Regions from separate parts of the Anaerobacillus alkaliphilus genome, predicted to be linked through region 3. Evidence: riboswitches for the same ligand, from Rfam matches in the RefSeq annotation. Region 3 holds a riboswitch; each other region holds the start of a gene.
The links. A riboswitch is a leader RNA that binds a small molecule or an ion and turns the genes downstream of it on or off. The one in region 3 is predicted to bind cyclic di-GMP.
Positions count from the first base shown of each region.

Region 1: linked by a shared signal. The riboswitch ahead of DS745_RS20515 (EAL domain-containing protein) and the one ahead of DS745_RS21205 (sensor domain-containing protein) in region 3 are both predicted to bind cyclic di-GMP.
Region 2: linked by a shared signal. The riboswitch ahead of DS745_RS09050 (DUF5667 domain-containing protein) and the one ahead of DS745_RS21205 (sensor domain-containing protein) in region 3 are both predicted to bind cyclic di-GMP.

Region 1 is NZ_QOUX01000047.1:12,286-16,576, reverse strand. It holds gene DS745_RS20515 (EAL domain-containing protein) at 1-1,561, opposite strand, end outside; cyclic di-GMP riboswitch class I at 1,671-1,754, opposite strand; gene DS745_RS20510 (stalk domain-containing protein) at 1,879-3,465, opposite strand; gene DS745_RS20505 (DUF4269 domain-containing protein) at 3,551-4,084, opposite strand; gene DS745_RS20500 (hypothetical protein) at 4,084-4,291, opposite strand, start outside.
Region 2 is NZ_QOUX01000032.1:3,341-7,631, reverse strand. It holds gene DS745_RS09065 (TFIIB-type zinc ribbon-containing protein) at 1-43, opposite strand, end outside; gene DS745_RS09060 (PspA/IM30 family protein) at 60-695, opposite strand; gene DS745_RS25505 (CPBP family glutamic-type intramembrane protease) at 1,259-1,555, shown strand; cyclic di-GMP riboswitch class I at 1,694-1,777, shown strand; gene DS745_RS09050 (DUF5667 domain-containing protein) at 1,841-3,094, shown strand; gene DS745_RS09045 (hypothetical protein) at 3,283-3,483, opposite strand; gene DS745_RS09040 (HAMP domain-containing protein) at 3,513-3,806, shown strand; gene DS745_RS09035 (methyl-accepting chemotaxis protein) at 3,785-4,291, shown strand, end outside.
Region 3 is NZ_QOUX01000047.1:172,211-176,501, forward strand. It holds gene fdhD (formate dehydrogenase accessory sulfurtransferase FdhD) at 1-214, shown strand, start outside; gene DS745_RS21190 (hypothetical protein) at 414-764, opposite strand; gene DS745_RS21195 (hypothetical protein) at 1,355-1,573, shown strand; gene DS745_RS21200 (spore coat protein) at 1,589-1,933, shown strand; cyclic di-GMP riboswitch class I at 2,177-2,265, shown strand; gene DS745_RS21205 (sensor domain-containing protein) at 2,366-4,291, shown strand, end outside.

The DNA.
Region 1 (4,291 bases), 160 kb from region 3:
GTAATAAAAACTCATCTCCGCCCTGCCGAGAGATGACATCACCTTCACTCAAACAGGAACTCATAATCGAGACAACTCTTTGAAGCAATAAATCACCAACATGATGGCCTAGGGTATCGTTAATCGTTTTGAAATTATCAAAATCAATAAACAAGACTCCTAATGTCGACTTCGTCTCGCTCGCTCTTTTTATCGCCTCTTCAAGCTTCAAACTGAACAAATAACGATTTGGTAGTCCTGTTAATTGATCTTTATAGGCTAACTCTTTGATTTCATTCTCAGCTTTTCTCTTGTCTGTAATATCTTTAACGAAAGCCATCACACTAACGGAAGTATTGTGTTTAAAGATCGGAACGATATTGATATCAACGATCACTTGATGTCCACCTTTATGATTAATCACACCTTCAACTCGTTGTCCATTCCCTTGTTTCACTGCTGTAAAAATTTGATCTAGTTCTTGATAAGAATTGGCATCAATGAACGTTGTACTATTAATTCTTAAGAGCTCCTCTTTGCTATACCCTGTTAATGTTTCCGCTGCTGGATTTACACTAAAAAGCTTACCGTTGTGATCTAGTTCAAAGATTGCATCTAAAGAATTTTGGTATAACGAATGAAACTTTTGTCGGGTTGACTCCAACTCTACTAGTACTTTGTTAAGTTCTTGTTCGGCAGTTTTCTGTGCGGTTATGTCGCGTGCCATATAAACAAAACGACATACCTTATCTTCTTCAATGATCGGGTTACAGTTTCCTTGAAGATACACCCAGTGGCCGTGTTTATGTAAAAAGCGAGAAGTAATGGTTATTACTTGAAGATTTTCAAGAACCTTTTTCAAATTTCTTTTCACAATACGAAGATCATCGGGATGAACAAAGTCCAATATCGATTTGCCTATCAGCTCTCGCAACGTATATCCTAAATACTTCTCATGTGAAGATGAGGCATACTCAAAAATGCCCTTCTGATCAATAATCCCCACGAAGTCTGATACATTTTCAGCTAACAGTCGGTATTTCTTTTCGCTTTCATAGAGTTTCTTATCTGTATTTCGTTGTTCAATAGCAATAGAAGCTAAGTGAGCAAACACTTCTAATAGTTCTAATTCGTCTTTCAGCGGTTCACGGGTTTCACGGTAATAGAGAGCAAAAGTTCCCAGAACGGTTTCTTCAGAGGAAATGATCGGTTTTGACCAGCAAGCCTTTAACCCATAGGAAAGCGCAAGCGATTTGTAGTTTTTCCACCGGTCATCGGTTTCAATGTCCTTAACAATCACTGTTTCCATGAAAAACGCAGCTGTTCCACATGATCCGACTCCTGGTCCAATCTTTGTACCAGCTAACGCTTGATTATATGCATCAGCTAAGCTTGGTCCAACACCTTTTTCCAACGTTTGATTTTGCTCGTTGTAAAGAAGGATTGAACAAATAGTACCGGTGATCAATGTTTCTATTTCTAAAGCAAGACTCTTTAGGATTACTGTTAATTCGTTACCCGTTGCAATTTGTTTTAATATGTTATTCTGCGAATTTAGTACCTGTTTATCGAGTGTTTTCATTTACGTACAATTCCTTTCATCTATTAATAAGATCAAAGTTTAACTCAAGCATCAATAAATTGAATGTCGTTAAAAACAAAAAAAACACCCGTCAGGATGTTTTTCCTAAAACGGCACCTGGCTGGCGTAACATAATGTTGTAGCCCCTATAGTTTTGCGTCCCAACATTTCTGTTGGTTTGCCCGAACGTTTCTTATTTAATTAGAAATTTAGTAAAATAGACCTACCAATACTTTACCATGAATATCTTAATATTACCAATATTTTATATTAATCTAGCCTCTCGTACAAGTTCAAATTAATAAATTCGGAAGTAGTTATTTTTCAATGATAATACTTCGAGATGAGGCTTGATAGTTGACCTTGGCACCGAACTGTTCGGAAACAAAACGAATTGGAACAAAAGTCCGACCATTATTAATTTCTGGTGCAACATCGATTAACCTCTTTTGACCGTTGACCAGTACGTGTTGGTCATTAACAGTTAATACGATCGTGTTACCACCATTTTTTATCGTCACTGTTTTTGCATTTGGATCCCAATGAACATGTGCTCCAAAAGCTTCACTAATTACCCTAATCGGGACAAGCGTACGGTTATTTTTTAGATATGGTGGATGATCTAAAACAGCATTTTTCCCGTTTAGTAACCAACTGGGTTGATTAAGCCAAAACATCATTTCCGTTTGAAGATAAATTTTGGAATGCCAAAAAGCAACACCATTTTGCTGTAGACGCTTAATCATCTCTACGGTTTCTTTACCAGAGAGAGGATTATTAAAGATAAATACAGTTTTCAGGCTTGGAAGCGTATTTAATGGCGTCAGAATACGAATATTATTACTGTCTGCATAAATAGTTTCCAAGTTTAATAGATATTTTAATGGATCAATACTCTCTACGCGATTGTAACTAAACTTCAAGTATTGTAATTCTTGAAGTTCCTTCAAAACAGTGATGTTCGAAATTGAATTCGACGATATATCAAGAACCGTGAGTTCTCTTAACAATCGCAAATCGTTGATATCCTGAATAAAGTTACTTGATAGATTTAGATTTTTAAGGTTTGTCAATGACGCTAACGGTGATAAGTTTCTTATACTATTTTGACTCACATCTAACTCTTCTAAATGAACAAGAGAAGCAAGTGGACGTATATCTTTAATGCCCATGAAAACCAAACTAAGACTTCTTAATGTTGTTAGTTTACTAATTTGGTTTAAATCAAGATTACCTCTTAATTCGTAATCATACAGTAACAATTGTTGTAAATTTGGAAGCTCTTCTAACGGAGTAAAATCCTTTATTGGGTTATGCCATATTGAAACTCCTTCTAATGAGGCTAATTGTTCAATACCCTTTAGATCTTCTAGCCCGTTTCCAACTAAAACTAATTCCCTCAAATCCATCTGTACTAGAAAACCTAAGTCACTTAAAGGAATGGCTGCTAACGTTAATGACTCTATTCCCGATAGATTTAGAACTGGTGCTAAGTCACGTACCTCAGATCCATAAATTGACAGTTTTTGTAGTTTCGGAAGCTCATGTAAGAGCTGCAAATCACTGATCCTTCTAGTATCTATAGATAGATGGTTTATCTTTTTTAAACCAACCACTAATTTAAGATCCTCTTGAGAGATCGAATGGTTTATGATTAATGTCTTTACATTTTGTAAATGCTGAATTCCTTCTAGCGTATCGGTGCTACCTTCAATGTTTAGTTCAGTAACTTTCTCTACGTCCTCCTTAGTAATCGGTCCTTCCGGCATTTTTAGTTGAATCCTAATAGCTCTTTCTAAGTTAGGATCTGGAAAAGACAGCGTTTGATCATTTGCTGAGACTTCTGCTCCTTGTCCAATAATAGAAACTACGACCATTATTAGCACTAGTATGTATTTTTTCATCTGTAACCCTCCCATGCTTACAAGTATTTTATCATTAACAATACTTGTAAAATAGACTTTATTGCCGACTGGGAATAGTTACCTTTTAAATCAAACAGATATTCCTACCGTAATTGATCAGAGATAGATAAGGATCACTTTCATCTAAACCTAATACTTTACAAAAAGCTGGCTCAGTTTTATATCCCCGCTGTTTCAAGCTGATAACTTGATCTCTCAAGGTAGGGATGCATTTTATTAGTTGGTCTTCAATTATCATATGAAGGTAAGCGTTTTGTTCGAAAACAGGCTGCGGTTGACCAAACAATTCAAACTCATATCCCTCAAATAAAAAATTGGCTTTTACGACGGGTACATCTCTAATTATTACTTCCTTTAGTCGATAATTATCGAGGTGACTGTATAAATCTTTCACTTGCTCTCTAAATCTACTGAAATTATGAACTTCCATAATGATGTCTAGATCAGAACCATCTACATCAATTCCAATCGGTAAAGTTCCACATAGGATCGGGGTGTAAATAGCGAGATTATCCATGATCCCTACCTTTTGGATCGCATCGTACGCTCTTCGTTGCCGCTCATTGCCCAATTTTAAATAGTCAATTGATGTAAACATTAGTACCCACCCCTCTTGCTATGAAAAATTGGATTCCTCTCACTAAAGATAAATGAAGTTAAAACTTCCTCGTCGGCCTTCACTAATTTCTCGCTGATTTCTTGCGTGCTATCGGCATAGGTAAAACCTTGCGCATCTTCATAAGCCTGAAGCATATCTACAAGGACCGAAAGTTCTTCAAACATAAGACCTTGATCCTGTCCCTCA
Region 2 (4,291 bases), on a different contig from region 3:
TCATATCATTCCCACAGTCTGGGCACTTATAATGAATAAGCATTTTTCCACCTCCCTAACTACTTGCCGTTTAACTTTTTCTTTAACGCTTCTAGTTCATTGTCAACGCTAGAGCTATCCTTTTGAGTATATTCCTCTAGTAGGCGGTCTAGCTCATTGTCTGGTGAATTTAGTTCGGCCAGAGCTTCTGCTTCAAACAACGTACGTTCCGCTTTTTCCTCCAACTCAGAACCTCGATTTATCTTCTGTTGGACTTTTGCTGCAGAAAGCTTGCCCTTCAACTCTATTTGACGAGTTTCTAACTCTTGAATATCTGATTGAAACTTTTCATGGATCTCCCGTAGCTTTTTCGCATTGGCGGCCGCTTGTTCATACACTTGCTTCAACTCAGCTTCCTTTACGGCAACCTGTGCTTTTCTATCTAAGAACTGCCTTGCATCCGCTTCATTTCCCATTTCTAACGAGCGTACTGCATAACGCTCGAATTTATTGATCTCTGCCAAACACTCATCGAGCTGCCGTCTTGCTCGCTGCTCTGTTGCCATCATTGTTGCCGCTTCAGCCTTAGCAGTTCCTAGCTGACTGCGTAGTTCACGCAAATACTGGTTAAGCATTTTCTCAGGATCTTCAGCCTTATCGATCGCTGCATTCATATTACTCGCCATAATATCTCGAAATCTTTTTAGTAAACTCATGTCAGACTCCCTCCACTCTACCTAATATTCCCATTATTCATTATAAATGTAATACTACTTTTACGAAATAGGTCAGGAAAAGTTTCAGGGAGTTTGTCGCTCTGCATACCCCATGCTGTATTTTTGTCGGTTTGGACTGTAAATATTTTTTTTCGACTGTAAAATGCTCGTTTTGGACTGTAAATTTTTATTTTGGACTGTAAACTAATCGTTTCGGACTGTAAATTAATTTTTTCTAAAAAAAATTGTATAACTAGAGTTTAATAGTTTCATAACCTGGCAATACTATGACTAGAAACTTAAAAAGGAGCGTGTTTAACAAATGAGTTTACAAGAATACATTGAAACGATTAACGAAATGTTAGAGAACGCCAAACAAGAAGCATTAGACAAGCAATAATTACGATACGTACTCGGTTTTATATTTGATATAAAAATAAGGCTGACACACGGGACTCCCCCTTCCACGTGTATCAGCCTTATTTTTTCTATGTAGTAAAATATCACCTTATGGTATAATTTACCTATTAAAAGGAGGTGAGTCATATTTCTAAGAAAAATAGATTTCTTGTTCTACTGGGTTACTATTAGATGCTGGTGGAAATTTACCTAGATGGCTCAACATTACCTACTCTACAGTCTTCTTCGTATTAAGCCACCCGCTTATGTGGGGCGTCTTCTCCATCGCCAACAAATCAACTCATATGTATATCTCACTTTTCCTAATGGGCGTGGTTTGGTCACTTATTCGCTACAAGACAAGAAGCTTGAGATGGTCCCTTTACTCACATATGCTTGTCGATGTAGGGAATTTATCAGTATTTATGTTTTTAAACTTGTACATTCCTCCTGGTATGTAAATTTCCATTCGACAAATTTCGGGTGGTGACAGGCACCGGTAGACAAAAGTACTAGGTGTAATTAAGTAAAAAAGTGCATGATTTCCCTAATTGCCTAACGTATAATTAAGATAATGGTGAACAAACATTTAGTTCTCAATTTGAAAAAGGCAAATCTATTGAAAAATAGAGACGCAAAGTCACAGGCCTACGGTACATTACTATGGTGGCTGGACCGCTGAAGAATGGTGAATGGTCCCCAGTTCATTCCGACTTCTTCCAAAAAACATCTTGGAGGGATTTTTTATGTCAAAGTTTTTTAGGACAAGTATTATTGCAACAGCTCTCATTTTCAGTTTAGGTACATTGCAAGTAGCAGCTGACAATGATCAAGAAACGATCGAAGAAGAAGTTGTTGTAGAGACTGATGTTCAAACAGAGGAAGTTGAAGAAGAGACAGCAACCGAAGAAACAGCAGAAGTTAGTGAAGATTTAAAAACTGACGAAACCGAAGCTGAAACAACAGCTGAAGAGGAAATCATTGCTGATACCCCAAAGCTTCTACCAGGAGATTTTCTATACTTTATAAAAAGTTTAATGGAAAATGTTCAACTCGCTTTAACGTTTGATACGGAAAAAGAGGCGGAGTTACTTGCTTCTTTTGCAGAAGAACGAATTAGAGAAGCTACAGCATTACTTAAATTAGGCGAGGAAGACCGTGCCAATGAAATCATACAAAAAGCAATTGAACAACAAGAGCTTGCACTAGCAAAGTATAAACAGTTACAAGCAGTTGCTGAAGAAGACACGGAAATAGCTGAAAGTGAAATTACTGATGGTACTGTATCCGAAGATCAAGAAGAAACGGCTCTTGATCCAGAAACAACACTAGCCGCAAACATCGTTGCCTTAACTGCCGCGTTAGAAAAAGTTGGTAATGACCGTGCGAGACAGGCTCTTGAGAGAAATATTGCAAGAGCATTAGAGAAAGACAAACGCCAGCAGGTTAAAACAGTTGTAGAAGATACGGAAGTGGATAATAATGAAACTGATGAAGTCCCTGTAACATCTGATGAAGTAGTTACTACTGCATTACTTACTACTCAAAATAACGTCCAGAAAGTTGGTTCAAATGGGACTCAAAAGCAGAATGTCGGTCTAGAAAAGGTGGCAACAAACAAACCTGCTGTAGCTAATAAGCAAGCGGATATAGAGAACAAAGCTGAGCCCAACACCAATAAACCAAATAAGGCCATCGTTCAGAAAGAAGCTTCAAAACCTGCTGTAGTCTCTAACCAAGTTGAAACGAAAAATATTGCGTCAGCTAACAAGGATGCAAACGATAACAAACAAAATAAGACTAACAGTAAAGCTGATAATAGCAAACCTGCTAACTCAACTAAACAAGCAGAAATTGAAGAAAGCAAGTTTGATAGTATAACTGAAGAAAAAACAGTTGAAGTAGAAAAAACTGCTCTTCCTAAAACTAATAATGGAAAATCTGAAAAGAAAAACGAGAACAAAAATGAAAATGAAAATAACCCTGGTAAAGGTAAATAGGAATAAACATAACTCCCTCATTTCGAGGGGAGTTATGTTTATTTTCTTATTAAAGTAAAATTCCACTTTTATCCACTAATGTTACAGAACAGTGTATTCAGCTAATACTCTAAACAGTTTTAAGCCTTGTACCGATATTATTGTAGAATAAAGTAGGTAATGGTTGTTCTGGCTATCACTCATAAAAATTATCTTATTGTAAAGTGAAGCTGATTCCCTTGATAAGTGCGAACTTGTTCACTAGTCTCTGTTATTCTTATTGTTAATACATTTCCTCGCTCACGCATTAGTTTTGAAATCTCATCTACTTTATTTTGCTTTTTATAGGAAATAGAAAGCTCAGCAATCTCTTGATATTCCTTTGCTAAATTTACTAGTTCTTCAACCATAAGTATGGACTTTTCAGTGTTGTTGTTATATAAAAAACAAGGATGAAATTGGTGATTTAGCCCTTTCCTTCAATAAAATGAGATTAAGTTTAAGAGAATTAATTAATGATGTTAGTAAAACTTCAGAACACGTCGCTGCATCTGCTGAAGAGTTAATGGCAAGTGCTGAACATACTACTTCTGCTGCCAACCAAGTTGCAACAGCTATTCAGGAAGTTGCAAGTGGCTCTGAAATCCAAGGTAGTAATACTATAGAGTCCGCCAATGCGGTTAGTCAACTAGCAATAGAATCCAATGAGTGGTGGAAACCACTAATGTTGTAGCAGAAACCGTAGAGGAAACAACCGTACAGGCCAATGAAGGAAATGAACTCTTGCAGCAAGTCATGAAGCAGATGGAGTCAATCTATCAATCTGCAAGTGAAACTAGTGGAGTTATTAATGATTTAGATCATAACTCAAAAGAGATTAATGAGTTTGTAGCTGTAATAACTAGTATTGCTGATCAAACGAATCTTTTAGCTTTAAATGCTGCTATCGAAGCTGCCCGAGCTGGTGAGCATGGAAGAGGGTTTTCAATAGTCGCTGATGAGGTCAGAAAACTAGCTGAACAATCTAAAAAATCTGCTAGCAAGATTGCTAATTTAATTGAAATCGTTCAAGCAGGAACTTCACGTGCTGTCCAAGTAATGAATAATGGCGCAAATGAAGTCCATAAAGGATTAACCCTAGTAAAAGAAACAGGACAAATCTTCCATATGATACTAGAGTCGGTTGAAGGTGTAAATTCTGAAATTCAAGAGGTGTCT
Region 3 (4,291 bases):
TTCGATCACTGACAAAATGATTGCCTTTAGCGGAAGAATTTCATCTGAAGTTTTGTTAAAGGTTTCAAAAATCGGAGTGGGCATTATTCTGTCAAAGTCGGCCCCAACAACATTAGCAATTAATCTAGCGAATGACTTAGGCATTACCGCTATTGGGTTTGTCCGTGGACAAAGTTTAAATGTTTATAGTCATCCAGAGAGGATTGTTTTGTAGAGAGGGGACGGAAGGACAGGTTCATTGTATTATATTATCCTGGTGCCTTTTCCCTGGCACCGTTCGTGGACAAATCAGTCGATTAGTCCACTTGGTAAGGACATTTCAAAAAACCTTCTAGGAGCAAAGGTGGGTGCCTACCCAGTCCGAACGTATCGGGGGTCAGGCACCTTAATTTTAATAAAGGGGGGTGTAAAGCTTAGTAATAAGGGTAGTAAGGATATGGTTGTGGGAAAATGTATGGCAATAATGCTAAAGTGGCTAACGCTGGAAAAGGATATACTTGGCGTCGGAAACGTCTAAATCTTCTTCTAGGACGTCCATAGCCATAATCATAACCATACCCATAATATTGACGTTCATTCTCACGTTGCTCTGGTTCATCCATAACATCCTCGCCAACAAGCACGGTAACTCCATCCTGACCTACATTTTCAATAATCCCATCAAATGTACTCCCATCTGCAATTGTAAAAGAACAGTGATAATTTAAATATTTATGACAGAGTTGCGGTAACTGCTGTGAGTAACTGTAATTATGTCTATCCATTAAAGACTCACTCCTTTCAAGGTCATGATATTCACCCATTGAAAAAAGGTACCTATCGGTAAACAGTTTTTTTTATTAGACAACATAGGTAAATGCCAGAGCCCTGGTCCGGGACATCTTCACCGTTTCTGGGGCCATCCACCAATTACATTTTAATAGGGCCCATCATTTCCCTCCAATTTAGGTGCCTATTTAGCTGTTTCAGGAATTTACTATGTGTTTTTTAAGTAATTTTGGTTTACGTAGAATTGGAGGTTCGTGTGGTGTTTTATAAATAATATGAGCATTTAGATATAAATACTCGTTTTAAAATTGGTTATAAAGAATTTATATTTTATTTTATTTTATTGGTATAGTTTTGTGGATTATACTCACATATAGTAAATAGTATTTGATATATTCATTTAGAAGTAATATCCATTTCGCTGATTTTTTTGTTGTTTTCTTTTTCCATTGAGACAGAGGGACATCCTTGCCGATTTTAACTGTGGAAACATTCGCTAAGCATCTAACAAGAAAATTAATTTTATTGGGTGTAAGTAATCTACAACCAGAGGGAATATTAAGCTCGATAAAGGAGGGATAAATCTATGCAACCATTAACAACAAAAGAGTTAGAATACATTGTCGATAGTATGTCAAACGAAGATTTGTTAATTAAGCAATGTGTAGCAATCATTGGAAGTACTCAAAATCAAAATGTTAAGCAAGTATGCCAAACAATGGTAAATCAACATCAACAGCATTATCAACAGCTAATGAACGTAATGCAGCAACATCAATCCATGGGAACTAGTCAGACTCAGTAGAAAGGAGAGATTATCATGCAACAACAGCAAATGAATCAACCATCGAATCAACAAATGCAACATATGCCAATATTACAAGATCCGGACATCGTGTATTCTTATTTAGCTGATTTAAAGCGAACAGCTAGAGAATATACGACTGCTGTGACAGAGTCTAATTGTCCTGAAGTCCGTCAGCAATTTGAACAGCTTTTACAAAGTTGCCTTCAAATGCAAGGCCAAGTTTATCAACTTATGTCTCAACAAGGTTGGTACAACACTTCATCTTCAGTGCAAAGCCAAGAGATTATGAAACAAATAACAACTTATCAACAAACCCAACAAAAAACACAGCAGTTAGTTCAAAAATTCGTTCAATAGTTGGTGTAGACACCCTTAGTTATTAAATAAATCATTTGTCAGTCTTGAAAAAAATTTAAAGATAGGAGGAACAGACTGTTCGGTTTGTTCCTTCTTTGTTGTCTGTAGGATAGAGGGACAGGAACATTGTCTAGACTTCAGCTTTCCTCCATGGTGTGAGTGAGACAAGGGACCTGTCCCCTTGTCTATAACTGCCAGTAATCTCCTGAATTAGGAAATGCTGAGTTTGACGGTCGATTAGATTAACATTAAAATTAAATTTATGTACAAAATGTGAAGACACAAAGCCACGGGTCTATGATGATAAGAGTTATGATAGCCTGGCTGCTGGAGACGATGATCAAATACTCCTTCATACAAGGAGTATTTTTTTTACTAAGATAAATGATTGTCGTTTTTAGAAATGTTCAACTTAGTTAGGAGGATAAAAGTTTGAAAGAACTTGATTACCAAGCAAATTCTAATGAGCAAAAAGTTCAACCTAACGTTGAGCAAGACCTCATCAATCAAATTTTATTTGAACAAAATCCTGATTTAATAGCTCATGTTAACTTACAAGGTAAGTTTGTTCATGTCAATAAATCGTTTGAATACGGCCTGGGATATTCCAAAGAAGAATTACTGGGAAATGATTTTAGTAGACTAGTACACCCTGATGATATTGAAAAGGTATGGCAGCAGTTTGAGATTGGTGTAAAGGGAATAGCTAAAGATTATGACATTGTTCTAGTTCATAAAAACAAAGAACTCATCTACGGATTTATCACTTGTCTTCCAATTAGTATTAATTCCAAAGTTGTAGGAATTATAGCCATAGTGAAGAATGTTTCGGATAAAGTAGCAACACAAAAACTGTTACAAAGTTCTGAAATGAAATATCGAAGTATTGTAGAAAACTCTAATTTAGGCGTATTTATTTCCGTAGAAGGATCCTTGGTATTTACGAATTATCAGTTAAATGACTTGTTGGGTTATGAGCAACTGATTCATACCTCTCTATGGAGTTACGTAGTGTTAGAGGATCGTACCGCCATTCTAAACCAAGTGAAACAATTAGAAATAGGACAGTCGGAAAAAAACATTTATGCAAAAGCTGTCCATCTAGATGGTTCTCTTTTAGATGTAGAATTGCATGTGTCAAAGATTATCTATGAAGGGCAATCTGCCATACTCGGAACTGTCATGGACATAACCGAAAAGAAAAAACTATATGAGCTTAACGAATATTTTGCCTATCATGATCCATTAACGGACCTACCTAATCGCAGAATGTTTGAAAAAGAACTTCAAAATCAATTGCTGCTAGCAACCAACAGTCGAAATTCATTTGCGCTTATTGCGTTAGATTTGGATCGTTTTAAATATATTAATGACTCTTTAGGACATGAAGCTGGTAGTGCGGTATTACGAATGGTGACAGATCGATGGAAGCAAATAATACCAAAAAACAGTTTCCTGGCTCGAGTAGGGGGAGACGAATTCTTTTTAATTGTTCCTGGGGCAAATGATACCATTCAAGAAGTAGCAATATCCTTACTTACAACGCTACATGAACCTTTTCAATACAATCATTATGAGTTTACAGTAACGACAAGTGTTGGGATTACGTTCTATCCATATCATGGGACGAATGCTAACTCTCTTATTAAAAATGCGGATGCCGCCTTGTATTATGCAAAGGAAAATGGCAAAAATAATTATCAAATTTTCACACAATCCATGAATGAAAAGACAGAGAAGAATTTTCGGTTAGAAAATGAACTTCGACAAGCTTTACGCTATCAGGAATTTGAGGTCTTCTATCAACCTAGAGTAGATACAGAAGGAAAACTTATTAGTGCAGAGGCTTTACTTCGCTGGAAGCATAAGGAAAGAGGATTTGTTCCACCAAGTGATTTTATTCCGATAGCGGAAGAAACAGGATTGATCATTCCGATAGGTAACCTAGTCCTTAATAAAGTCTGTCAATATATCGTGGAGCTAAAAAGGCAGGGGTATCCGGTAGTACCGATATCCGTTAACATATCAGCAAAACAATTTATGCAAGTAGAATTTATCAGGGAGATTGAGAGTATTCTACATCAAACTGAAGTTGACACTAGGTATTTAGAGTTTGAAATTACAGAAACATTGCTAATTCTTGATGAAAATCGAGCACGCGACACTCTTTCTGATATCCAACAACTCGGTATCCGCGTATCTTTGGATGACTTTGGAACAGGTTATTCATCGTTAGGATATCTAACACAGTTCAGCCATTTAATTTCTGCGATTAAGATTGATCGATCATTTTTCTTTCAGTTCAATGAGAAAAATAAGCAAATTGTAAAAATGATCATTCGTTTAGCACAGGAATTA